Regions from separate parts of the Pseudomonas sp. MYb118 genome, predicted to be linked through region 3. Evidence: predicted binding sites of a transcription regulator. Region 3 holds the regulator's gene; each other region holds the start of a gene.
What was found. The regulator FliA, encoded in region 3, starts transcription of late flagellar genes. The targets are predictions, from matches to a motif close to CTAAAGTTTNNNNNNNNNNNGCCGNTAA.
Positions count from the first base shown of each region.

Region 1: ABVN20_RS09645 (methyl-accepting chemotaxis protein) is a predicted target of FliA. The motif match lies at 2,166-2,193, and genes of this name have one in related genera.
Region 2: ABVN20_RS27315 (methyl-accepting chemotaxis protein) is a predicted target of FliA. The motif match lies at 914-941, and genes of this name have one in related genera.
Region 4: ABVN20_RS16990 (methyl-accepting chemotaxis protein) is a predicted target of FliA. The motif match lies at 1,691-1,718, and genes of this name have one in related genera.

Region 1 is NZ_JBFRXN010000002.1:840,357-843,482, forward strand. It holds gene ABVN20_RS09640 (EF-hand domain-containing protein) at 1-364, shown strand, start outside; gene ABVN20_RS09645 (methyl-accepting chemotaxis protein) at 470-2,095, opposite strand; tRNA gene ABVN20_RS09650 (tRNA-Pro) at 2,254-2,330, opposite strand; tRNA gene ABVN20_RS09655 (tRNA-Lys) at 2,426-2,501, opposite strand; tRNA gene ABVN20_RS09660 (tRNA-Pro) at 2,507-2,583, opposite strand; tRNA gene ABVN20_RS09665 (tRNA-Asn) at 2,593-2,668, opposite strand; gene clpB (ATP-dependent chaperone ClpB) at 2,967-3,126, opposite strand, start outside.
Region 2 is NZ_JBFRXN010000004.1:280,138-283,263, reverse strand. It holds gene ABVN20_RS27315 (methyl-accepting chemotaxis protein) at 1-872, opposite strand, end outside; gene ABVN20_RS27310 (Na+/H+ antiporter family protein) at 1,090-2,406, opposite strand; gene ABVN20_RS27305 (methyl-accepting chemotaxis protein) at 2,660-3,126, shown strand, end outside.
Region 3 is NZ_JBFRXN010000001.1:23,124-26,249, reverse strand. It holds gene ABVN20_RS00135 (protein phosphatase CheZ) at 1-559, opposite strand, end outside; gene ABVN20_RS00130 (chemotaxis response regulator CheY) at 582-953, opposite strand; gene fliA (RNA polymerase sigma factor FliA) at 1,121-1,861, opposite strand; gene fleN (flagellar synthesis regulator FleN) at 1,858-2,688, opposite strand; gene flhF (flagellar biosynthesis protein FlhF) at 2,799-3,126, opposite strand, start outside.
Region 4 is NZ_JBFRXN010000002.1:2,446,059-2,449,184, reverse strand. It holds gene cueR (Cu(I)-responsive transcriptional regulator) at 1-361, shown strand, start outside; gene ABVN20_RS16995 (PA4780 family RIO1-like protein kinase) at 530-1,423, opposite strand; gene ABVN20_RS16990 (methyl-accepting chemotaxis protein) at 1,869-3,126, shown strand, end outside.

The DNA of each region.
Region 1 (3,126 bases), on a different contig from region 3:
GGGTGCTGTCCTGGCGGGCGGCATGATGTTGACCGGCACCGCTTTCGCTTCGCAGCCCCTGAGCCAGGGCTACCTGCTGGCTTCGGCCGAGCAAGTGGTGAAAACCCCTGAAGGCAAATGCGGCGAAGGCAAGTGCGGTGATGCCTCGATGGCAAAAACCGACACTGACGGCGACGGCAAGGTTTCGCGTGCAGAGTTCGCGAAAGTCGCGCCCAACTCCGACTTCGACAAGATCGACACCAACCACGATGGCTTCATCGACGAGCAAGAGGCTTACGACAACGTCAAAGCCAACTTCGAAGCCAACGGCAAGAAAATGCCCAAGGGCCTGTTCGAACACTTGAAGGACCGTGACGGCGCCTGAGCCTGAACATGAAAAAGCCGCGCTTGCCCTGTGCAAAGCGCGGCTTTTTTTCGTCTGGTGATTACCCCCTCCCACAGGGGGAACTTCAGTGACAACTGGGTGGATTTACACCCGGAAGCGCTGGACCATGCCCTGCAGGGTGTTGGCCAGTTTCGACAGCTCATGGCTGGAGGCGCTGGTCTGGTCGGCGCCGGTGGCGGAACGCACCGACAGATCACGAATGTTCACCAGGTTGCGATCCACTTCCCGCGCCACTTGTGCCTGCTCTTCGGCGGCGCTGGCGATCACCAGGTTGCGCTCGTGAATCTCATGCACCGACGAGGTGATGGCAACCAGGGCCTCACCGGCGCGCTCGGCCAGTTGCAGGGTGCTGGCAGCCCGGGACGCGCTGGCGTTCATGGAATCCAGCGCCAGGCTCGAACCGCTGCGCATGCCCTGCACCATCTGCTCGATTTCCAGGGTCGATTGCTGGGTGCGATGCGCCAGGGCCCGCACTTCGTCAGCCACCACCGCAAAGCCACGGCCACTCTCCCCCGCACGCGCCGCTTCGATGGCCGCGTTGAGCGCCAGCAAATTGGTCTGCTCGGCAATGGCCCGGATCACTTCCAGCACTTTGCCAATGTCCTGGGACTGGTTGGCCAGCGATTGCACCAACTCACCAGTGTGTTGCACTTCACTGGCCAGGGCACCAATGGCCTGGGCGGTTTCGCTGACACGCTCCTGCCCCAGGTGCGCCGACTCGCTGGACTGACGCGTGGCATCGGAGGTCGATACCGCATTGCGTGCGACTTCTTCCACGGCCGTGGTCATTTCATTGACCGCCGTGGCCGCCTGCTCGATTTCGTTGTTCTGCTGCTGCAAGCCCTGGGTGCTGTCGAGGGTGACAGCGTTGAGTTCATCCGCCGCCGCAGCCAGTTGGGTGGCCGAGCCGCTGATGGCCTGCAGGGTTTCACGCAGGTTTTGCTGCATGGTCGCCAGGGCCTTGAGCAGGCGGCTGACTTCGTCACTGCCATGGGTGGCGATCGGTCGGGTCAGATCGCCCTGGGCCACGCTTTCCGCGGCGCTCAAGGCTTCGTTCAACGGACGGACGATACTGCGGGTCAGCAACATCGCCAATGCCACGGTTGCCAGCGCCGCCAGGCCGATAAACAGGCTGACAATGGTCCGCGATGTTTCGTAGTGCGCCGCCGACTTTTCGCTTTCCACAACCACCTGCTTGGCGAACAGCTCCGCCAGGTCGTTGAGCTGCTTGCCGGAGCCATCGACCACGGTCTTCATGTCCACCAGCAGCAATTTGGTCAATTCGTCACGGCGTCCCTGTTCGGCCAGGGTGAACGACTGGGCGATACCGGTGCGATAAGCGGCGAAGGTGGTTTTGAACTGGTCATACAAGGCGCGCCCTTCCGGGGTGTCGACCAGATGGTCGTAGGCGGCGATTTTCTCGCTCAGTTCCCTGTCGCGCGTGTCCATCTGGCCACGGTAGACCGGGATGTTCTTGGGGTCCTGGTCCAGCGCCATGCGCAGGGAAATGGTGCGGATACGCAGCATCAGCTCGCGAATCTCGTCACCACCGCGGATGCTTGGCAGCCATTGTTTTTCCACCGCCACCTCGCTTTCACGGATGCTCGACATCTGCCCCAGGGCAAAGATACCGAGCAACGCCACCAGTACGGCGATCAAAGCGAACCCCAGGGCCGCCCGAGGAGCGATATTCAACTGACGAAGCAACATGACTAGCGACCTTTTTTCTTGTAATGACCAGGTGTGGGGGTGTGTTGATTGGCAGTACCCCGTTGCCTCGTTATCGGCAAGTTGTATGACGACTTAAGCGGCCACTTTGTCGCAGGCAAAAAAAATCCCCGTATCTTTCGATACGGGGATCTTCAATATGGTCGGGGTAAGGGGATTCGAACTCCTGACATCCTGCTCCCAAAGCAGGCGCGCTACCGGACTGCGCTATACCCCGGTAAAAAAAAGGCACCTTTAAAAGGCGCCTTCTTCGATCAGCGCTTTTGGCCTCTGATCTTAAGATTCGATTCCAGGGTTAACTGGTTTCAAAAATGGTGGGTCGTGTGGGACTCGAACCTACGACCAATTGGTTAAAAGCCAACTGCTCTACCAACTGAGCTAACGACCCAAATATGGTCGGGGTAAGGGGATTCGAACTCCTGACATCCTGCTCCCAAAGCAGGCGCGCTACCGGACTGCGCTATACCCCGGTTTGAAATTGGCTCCGTGACCAGGACTCGAACCTGGGACCCAATGATTAACAGTCATTTGCTCTACCGACTGAGCTATCACGGAACTACATATTTCAAGTTACAACTTTGCAGCTTTACTTCACCTCTTCGACCCGTTCGCATCGCTGCGTTCGTGTGTCTGAGGCGCGCTATTCTACAATCTCAAGCGCCTCTGTCAACCCCCTAAATCGCTTTCAAGTTAATGATTTGCAACTTAATTCAGATTTCTGCCCAGTGAGCTGAAACCCTTCGGGGTGACTGACTGCGGGGCGCACTTTACAAGCCTTTTCCTTTGAGTTCAACAACCTGACGAAAAAAAGGCCTCGCAATGCGAGGCCTCTTCATTTTTTTGCAGGCAGCGATCAGACGAAGACGATCTCGTCGTTCTCCACCACCCCTTTGGCGATGTCGCCGGGCATGAAACGCCCCGACAGGATCAACTGCGCCAGCGGGTTCTCGATCCAGCGCTGGATCGCTCGTTTGAGCGGCCGTGCGCCATAGACCGGGTCGTAACCCACCGCG
Region 2 (3,126 bases), on a different contig from region 3:
TGCGAGGTCATTTCGGTGATCTGGCGCACCAAACCGTGGATCTTGTCGACGAAGCGGTTGAACGAACCGGCCAGTTCGCCCAGTTCATCCTGGCTGGTGATGGTCAGGCGCCGGGTCAGGTCGCCCTCGCCCGCGGCGATGTCATCGAGGTTGTCTTTCATCAGGTGCAGCGGACGCAAAATGGTGTTGGCCAGCAGCATCCCAGCGGCGGCGATCACCAGCAGCACCACGGCGGCGATGCCGACGATGCTCAGCAATACGCCTTCCATGCGCTCCTTGACCTTGCCCTCGACCACGGCCACCTGGGCCTCGATGCCATCGAGGTTGACCGAGGTGCCCACCGCCATGTCCCACTTGGCCAGGTATTCGGTGTAGCCGAGTTTCGGCACCAGCACCTGGGTGTTGCTCGGCAGCGGCGAGCTGTATTGCAGGTAGTGGGTGCCGTCCTTGGCGACCTGCACCAGGTCGCGGTTGACGTAGACACCGTTGGGGTCGCGGTTGTCCTTGAAGCTCTTGCCCACGCCTTCGGGGCTGTTGGCCTTGAACAGGCGCACGGTGTTGGAATCGTAGCCGAAGAAGTAGCCTTCCTTGTCGTAGCTGATGTTCGACAACAGCTTGATCACCTGCGCCCGCGCCGCCTCGTCGCCGGGGGCGGCAGCGTCGTAGAGCGGCTTGATCGCGGTCATCGCCACGGCGACGTAGCTTTTGAGGGTGTCCTTGGCGTTGCTGAGCAGGCGCTCGCGGGTCTGTTCGACTTCCTTGCGCGCCTGTTCCTGCAACACGAAATACGTGGTGAAGCTGATGACCAGTGCGAACACCAGCACCGGGAGAACGGCGAGAGACAGGACTTTAGCCTTCAGGCTCATGCGCATGACGGTTCACTCTTTTGATTTTATTAACGTGGTCAAAGGCTATAACGGCACGTCAAGTCAAAAGTTGAGACAGGTCATTACAACAGGGCATGAGGGAGGGACCTCCGCCCTTCCCCTGTGGGAGCGAGCCTGCTCGCGATGCGGTGTGTCTGATTCACCGCATCGCGAGCAGGCTCGCTCCCACAGGATCAGGCAGGGATCATAATCGGCGGGGAATTCAGAGCACCATCGCCGCCACCCAGCCAAACGCCAGCAGCGGCAGGTTGTAATGCAGGAACGTCGGCACCACGGTGTCCCAGATGTGGTGGTGCTGGCCGTCGATGTTCAGGCCGGAGGTCGGACCGAGGGTCGAGTCCGAGGCGGGGGAGCCGGCGTCGCCCAGGGCACCGGCGGTGCCGACGATGCAGACGATGGCGATCGGGCTGAAGCCCAGTTGCACGCACAGCGGCACGAAGATCGCGGCGAGGATCGGCACCGTGGAGAACGACGAACCGATGCCCATGGTCACCAGCAGCCCCACCAACAACATCAACAACGCGCCGATGCCCTGGCTGTGGCCGATCCACGCGGCCGACGCCTCGACCAGCGTCTGCACCTGGCCGGTGGCCTTCATCACCTCGGCGAACCCCGAGGCGGCGATCATGATGAAGCCGATCATGGCCATCATCTTCATACCTTCGGTGAACAGGTCGTCGGTATCGCGCCACTTGACGATGCCCGACACCGAGAAGATCAGAAAGCCCACCAGCGCACCGATGATCATCGAGTCCAGCAACAGCTGAATGATGAACGCCGCCGCGATGGCCACGCCGGCCACCATCAGGCTCAGCGGGTTGTACGTCACCGCGACCTGCTCGACCTGCTCGATTTTCGCCAGGTCGTAGACCCGTTTCTTGCGATAGCTGATGAAGGCCACGGCCAGCCCCACCAGCATGCCCAGCGCCGGGATGCCCATGGCGTGGGTGACGTTGATGCCGCTGATATCGACGCCGCTGCGGGCGACGTTGGCCAGCAGGATCTCGTTGAGGAAGATGTTGCCGAACCCCACCGGCAGGAACATGTACGGGGTGATCAGGCCGAAGGTCATGACGCAGGCGATCAGGCGACGGTCCAGTTGCAGCTTGGTCAGCACATAGAGCAGTGGCGGCACCAGCAACGGAATAAAGGCGATATGTATCGGCAGAATGTTCTGTGAAGCGATGGCCACCACCCACAGCAGCCCGATCAGCAACCACTTGACCTGGCGACCACCCGTGGCGTGCTGGCGGTCGACCATGGCCAGGGCCTTGTCCGCCAGCGCGTGGGCCAAGCCGGACTTGGCGATCGCCACCGCGAAAGCGCCGAGCAAGGCGTAGGACAACGCCACCGTCGCCCCGCCACCCAGGCCGCTGTTGAATGCCTTGAGGGTGGCGTCGATGCCCAGGCCACCGCTCAGGCCACCCACCAGCGCACCGACAATCAGTGCGATCACAACGTGCACGCGGGACAGGCTGAGTATCAGCATGACGCCGACCGCGGCAATTACAGCATTAATCATCGTTACTCCAGACAAGCGCAAACACTCCGGCCGGCAGTCTGCACAGGGCCGCCAGCGGAGTCGGGAATGGGTTTTATTAGAGGGCGCGCACTGTGCCGCAGCACCGCCACCTTGTCAAAGTCAACGCGACCGCCTGAGGGCAACAGCCCTGGATAAATTGTTTCGCGGTATTGACGCACGACATAAAGAAAGCGGATTCGCGGCCGTTAAACTGCAAAGTCGCAGATTTTTATCGAGTAAGGATACCTCCATGTCACTCCGACAACTGTCCATTCAATGGAAGATCACCCTCCTCGCCGGCCTCTGCCTGGCAGGTATCGTGACCTTGCTGGTCGGCCTTTCGCTGTATCGCATGGAGCACAGCTCCGAGCTGGTGAAAGTTTCAAGCATGGAAATGCTCAACGAGGCCGCCCAGGCCCGTATCGAATCCCGGGGCGAAATCCAGGCGCTGGAAATTCGCCGGCAGTTCATGGACGCCTATCAATATGGCCACGGATTCTCCCGTCAGGTGCTGTTCCTGCGTGATCAGGCGGAGAAACGCTTTCTCGATGCCTTCGACCTGCGCGAAGACCTGACCCGCCAGGTCAAGTCGGCGTTGCAGGCCAATCCGGAGTTGCTGGGGCTGTCCCTGGTGTTTGAGCCCAACGCGCTGGATGGCAAGGACGAACTGTTCGCCGAGCAGGCGGAACTGGGCAGCAACGACAAGGGCCGATTCGC
Region 3 (3,126 bases):
TCACACGCTTGATCACCTGACCGGTCAGGTCCTGGTAATCCTGCGCGAGCAGGATGTCGTTGAGATTGCTCGACACTGCCCGGTTGTCCTTGCTGCTGCGTGCCAGAAAACCGTCGACACGCCGCGCCAGCTCGCGGAACTCTTCAGCCCCCACTTCGCGCCGCATGAACCGCCCCCAGTCGGTGCTCAGCGCCTGGGCTTCATCGCTCAGGCTGTTGACCAATGGTGTGGAGCTTTCGACCAGATCCATGGTGCGGTTGGCGGCAGCCTCTGTCAGCTTGACAACATAACCGAGGCGCTCGGTGGCATCCGTGATCTGGGACACCTCTTCGGCTTGCGGCATGTGCGGATCAATCTGGAAATTGACGATCGCGCTATGCAACTCGCGGGTGAGCTTGCCCACTTCCTGATACAGGCCACGGTCACGGGTCTGATTGAGCTCATGGATCAATTGCACCGCGTCGCCGAACTTGCCTTTTTCAAGGCTTTCGACCAGTTCGACCGCGTGTTTTTTCAGGGTCGACTCGAAGTCACCCAGTGAAGATTCTTTGTGGTCCATAGCTCCCCCGTGGCGCCGTGACTCAACCGATGCGTTCGAAAATCTTCTCGATTTTTTCTTTCAACGCCTGGGCCGTGAAGGGTTTGACCACATAGCCGTTTACACCGGCCTGGGCCGCTTCGATGATCTGCTCGCGCTTGGCTTCGGCGGTCACCATCAGCACCGGCAGGTGCTTGAGCTTTTCATCGGCGCGCACGTGGCGCAGCAGATCAATGCCGGTCATGCCAGGCATGTTCCAGTCGGTTACCAGAAAGTCGATGCTTCCGCTGTTGAGGACCGGAATGGCGGTGGTGCCATCGTCGGCCTCGACCGTGTTGGTGAACCCAAGGTCACGCAACAGGTTCTTAATGATCCGCCGCATCGTTGAGAAGTCATCAACGATGAGGATTTTCATGTTCTTGTCCAATTCGACCTCCAAGCAGTCTTAAACGCGCCCAGCACCTGGACGCGCCATTTCAATCAATTTGGCAAAGCACTCAATGACTGTCTGGAGCACAACAGATCGAGACCGGTGCGGTTCAACACCACACCAGCCACGTTCGCAGTGTCCCCACACTGCCTTCAGCGCGCTCGCCACTCCCCCAAACGCCCCCGCAAACGGGCTGCGCACTGGCTATGTAACTGGCTGACCCGAGATTCGCTGACTCCCAGGACCTCACCGATTTCCTTGAGATTCAACTCTTCGTCGTAGTACAGCGCCAACACCAGTCGCTCGCGCTCCGGCAAATTGGCAATCGCGTCCGCCAGCGCCGCCTGGAAGCGTTCATCTTCCAGATCGCGTGACGGCTCGAGATGAGCACTCGCGCCATCCTCGTGCAGACCTTCGTGTTCGCCGTCCTGCAAAAGATCGTCGAAACTGAATAACCGGCTGCCCAGGGTGTCGTTCAAAATCCCGTAATAATCATCGAGACTCAATTGGAGTTCGGCCGCAACTTCGTGATCTTTAGCGTCACGGCCGGTTTTAGCTTCAATCGAGCGAATTGCGTCGCTGACCATGCGGGTATTGCGGTGGACCGAACGTGGCGCCCAGTCCCCCTTGCGCACTTCATCGAGCATGGCGCCGCGGATGCGGATGCCCGCGTACGTCTCGAAACTCGCGCCCTTGCTGGCGTCGTATTTGGTCGACACTTCCAGCAGGCCGATCATCCCGGCCTGGATCAGGTCTTCGACCTGCACACTGGCAGGCAGACGCGCCAGCAAGTGGTAGGCAATGCGTTTGACCAGGGGCGCGTAACGCTCGATCAGCTCGTACTGCGCGTCACGCGCCGACTTCTTGTAGAGGTTGTAACCGCTGGCTGTCATAGCACCGGTCCTGCCGTTTGTTGCACGAGACGCTCGACGAAAAATTCCAGATGCCCACGCGGGTTGGCGGGCAGTGGCCAGGTATCGACCTTTTGCGCGATAGCCTTGAAGGCCAGGGAGCACTTGGAACGCGGGAAAGCTTCATACACGGCGCGTTGCTTCTGCACAGCCTTGCGCACGCTTTCGTCGTAAGGCACGGCGCCCACGTATTGTAGGGCGACGTCAAGGAAACGATCCGTGACCTTTGTCAACTTGGCGAACAGGTTGCGCCCTTCCTGCGGGCTCTGGGCCATGTTGGCCAGGACGCGGAAGCGGTTCATGCCGTAATCGCGGTTGAGCAGCTTGATCAGGGCATAGGCGTCTGTGATCGAGGTCGGCTCGTCGCAGACCACCAGCAGGACTTCCTGGGCGGCGCGGACAAAACTGACTACCGAGTCACCAATACCCGCAGCGGTGTCGATCACCAGCACATCGAGGTTGTCGCCGATATCGCTGAACGCCTGGATCAGGCCGGCATGCTGGGCCGGGCTCAGGTGCACCATGCTCTGGGTGCCGGAAGCCGCCGGAACGATACGGATACCGCCAGGCCCTTGCAGCAATACGTCGCGCAGCTCACAGCGGCCTTCGATCACGTCGGCCAGGGTACGTTTGGGCGTCAGCCCCAGCAGAACGTCGACGTTCGCCAGCCCCAGATCGGCGTCCAGCAGCATGACGCGCCGGCCGAGCTCAGCTAGAGCCAGGGACAAGTTCACTGACACGTTAGTCTTGCCGACGCCACCTTTGCCGCCGGTCACCGCGATCACCTGTACGGGATGCATGCTGCCCATGTTATTTCTTTACCTTGTCTTGCATAGACGGAGGCCACATTACTGGCTGCGCGTTCTCAAAAGGAACAATGCATGGCAGACCATCGATGTAGGTACAAAAACTATTCACCTCAGCCGACCTGCTTGGACGGACTGTGGTAGATATCAGCGAACATGTCAGCCATGGCTTCTTCGCTGGGTTCTTCCTGCATTTGCACGCTGACGGCGCGACTGACCAGTTGATGACGACGCGGCAGATGCAGGTCATCCGGAATCCGCGGTCCATCGGTCAGGTAAGCCACCGGCAATTCATGACTGATTGCCAGGCTCAACACTTCGCCAAGACTTGCCGTTTCATCCAGTTTAGTCAGGATGCAGCCAGCCAGCCCGCAACGCTTGTAACTGTGATAAGCGGCAGTTAGAACCTGTTTCTGGCTAGTGGTTGCCAATACCAGGTAA
Region 4 (3,126 bases), on a different contig from region 3:
CGCGAAGATGATTCGTTACTACGAGTCCATCGGGCTGCTCAAGGCGGCCCATCGCACCGACAGCGGCTACCGCGTTTATGGCGATGACGACTTGCACACCCTGGCGTTCATCAAGCGCTCGCGGGACCTGGGGTTTTCCCTGGAAGAGGTCGGCAAGCTATTGGCCCTGTGGCAGGACCGCCAGCGCGCCAGTGCCGATGTGAAAGCATTGGCGCGCCAGCACATCGAGGAGCTGGAGCAGAAGATCCGCGAACTGGGGCAGTTGCGCGATACCTTGCAGGACCTGGTGGAACATTGTCAGGGCGATCACCGGCCGGACTGCCCGATCCTGAAGAATCTGGCTTCGGGGTGTTGTGCCTGAAGATTGTTCATTGCCTGGGAGGCCGCCATCGCGGGCAAGCCCGCTCCTACAGGTGCAGCGTGATCCCTGTGGGAGCGGGCTTGCCCGCGATGAGGCCCTGAAAAACACCACCCCACCAAAACCATGCCCACAAAAAACCGGCCGAAGCCGGTTTTTTGATTCAACGCCTCACTGCAACCAAGGCGGTGGCGGCTCTTCGCCCTTGTTCGGTGGCGCATCATCCGCCGCACGGGCGGCCTGTTTGCGCTCTTCGTCGCGGCGCGCCGCTTCGATCTCGCGCATCACCCCACCGACATCGGCCAGTTCCTCGGTATCGGCGAATTCGCCGGTCAGGACGCTGTTGGGCTGCAAGGTGCCGGCTTCGTACAACGCCCACATTTCCTTGGCGTAGCGGGTGTTTTTCAGCTCCGGGGCAAACCGTCCGAAGTAGGACGCCATGTTGCCCACGTCCCGCTCCAGCATGCTGAAGGCGTGGTTGTTACCCGCCGCGTCCACCGCCTGCGGCAGGTCGATGATGACCGGGCCGTTGGGCGTCAGCAGCACGTTGAACTCGGACAAGTCACCGTGCACCAGACCGGTACACAACATCAGCACGATCTGCGAAATGAGGAACGCGTGATACTCGCGCGCCTGTTCCGGCTCCAGCACCACGTCGTTCAGGCGCGGGGCCGCATCGCCGTACTCGTCGGCCACCAGCTCCATCAGCAGCACGCCTTCGAGGAAGTCATACGGCTTGGGCACCCGCACACCGGCATTGGCCAGGCGGAACAACGCCGCCACTTCGGCGTTCTGCCAGGCGTCTTCGGCCTCCTTGCGACCGAACTTGGAGCCCTTGGCCATGGCCCGGGCCTGCCGACTGTTGCGGACCTTGCGGCCTTCCTGATACTCGGCCGCCTGGCGGAAACTGCGTTTGTTCGCCTCCTTGTAGACCTTCGCGCAACGCACCTGATTGCCGCAGCGCACCACATACACAGCTGCTTCTTTACCACTCATGAGTGGGCGCAGCACCTCGTCGACCAGACCGTCCTCGATCAGGGGTTCAATGCGTTTTGGAGTCTTCATCAGCTTTTATTCTGGGTCCTTTATTACCAAACACGCGTGAGTCATTCGTTATACGGCAATCCACTCATTGGCGGGAGGGGTTGCCGACCTGTGAACTGTGCAGATGCACACAATGTGCCGAAAAAACCGGCCAATGGCGTCGAGTTTCCTCGACCGCCAAGGATCATAGCCGAGCCCACCCTCATTGATGGAGAAGGCATTCGCGGGCATTGACGACAGAGCCCGACATACTGATCAGCGCCTTTCGTAGGATTTTTTTCAACAGCCCTCAATTTCCCTCCCGGGCAGCCGAAGCCCTCAGTAACAAAGTGAATTGTCCGACGATCCCTTCCACAGAAGAAGACGTCGAAACCTCCCAGGATCGGGACTGACACAATCGTTACGGCTGCCAATAATTCCGCGGGTCCTCTGCACTACGTGGGTTACAAGAAAATATGGAGCGCGGATGAACATCAAACAGAAGTTGACGTGGGCGTTTGCAATCATCGCCTGCTTGCCCGTGGTGCTGGTCGCCACCCTCGTGGTCATGAACCTGCGCAGCGATGCCAAGGACGATTTCGTCGACGGCAGCGGCCGCGAGATTCGTCAGGTCAGCAACGCCATGCAGCTGTTTTTCGACGGCATCACCCAGAACGTCGAGTACCTGGCCAACCAGCCGCTGGTCAAGGCGGCTGACGCCAGCGTGAAAAGCCACATGAGCGCTGACGCTGCGCAAATCCCCTTCACGGAAATCGACACCAAACTGTTTGATCTGTTCGCCGCCCTGGCCGCCAGTCATCCGGCGTACTCCTACGTGTCCTACGGCTTGAGCAACGGCGGTTACGCGTTCTGGCCTGGCGACCCGAAAATGGCGAACTACGACCCGCGCGTTCGCCCGTGGTACAAGACGGCAATGGCCAACCCCGGCAAGACCGTGCGCACCGAAGCCTATTACTGGGCCGGTGATGACGCGGTACTGGTCAGTACCGTGCGCGCCGTGGCCAACCAGCTGGGCGCCCAGGGTGGCGTGGTCAACATCGACGTATCGCTCAAGCAGCTCACCGAGATCGTCAAGCAGATCAAGCTGGGTGAAACAGGCTACCTGATGCTGCTGGAAAACAACGGCACCGTGCTGGTGGACCCCAAGCAGCCGGAGCATAACTTCAAGGCGCTGGGCAGCCTCGGCGACGGTTACGCGCAACTGGCCAAGGCCGGCAAGGGCCTGGTGGAAGTCGAACTCAACGGCGAGCGCTACATGGCCAACGTCTGGCCATCGGAGCAACTGGGCTGGACCTTCATCGGCCTGATCAAGCAAAGCGAAGTGATGAGCTCGGCGACCCAACTGACCTGGTTGATCGCCATCATCGCCGCCGTACTGGCCGTGGTCTTCGCCGTGGTCGGCGCCAGCTTCGCCAGCCTCATCGTGCGGCCGATCCGTGGCGTGGCCAGCGGCCTGGAAGGCATCGCCCAGGGCGAAGGTGACCTGACCCAGAGCCTGCAAATCCGCGGTCGCGATGAAACTGCGCAACTGGCCAACTGGTTCAACCAGTTCCTGGCGGCGATCCGCAACCTGATCCAGAGCATTGGTGGCGCGGCGAGCAAAATCCTCGACACCTCCAAGAGCTCCACCCAGGTGTCCCACGACATGGCCGAAGCGGCCGGTCGCCAGCGCGAAGCGGTGGACATGGTGTCCACCGCGTTCCACGAAATGGTCGCCACCGCCA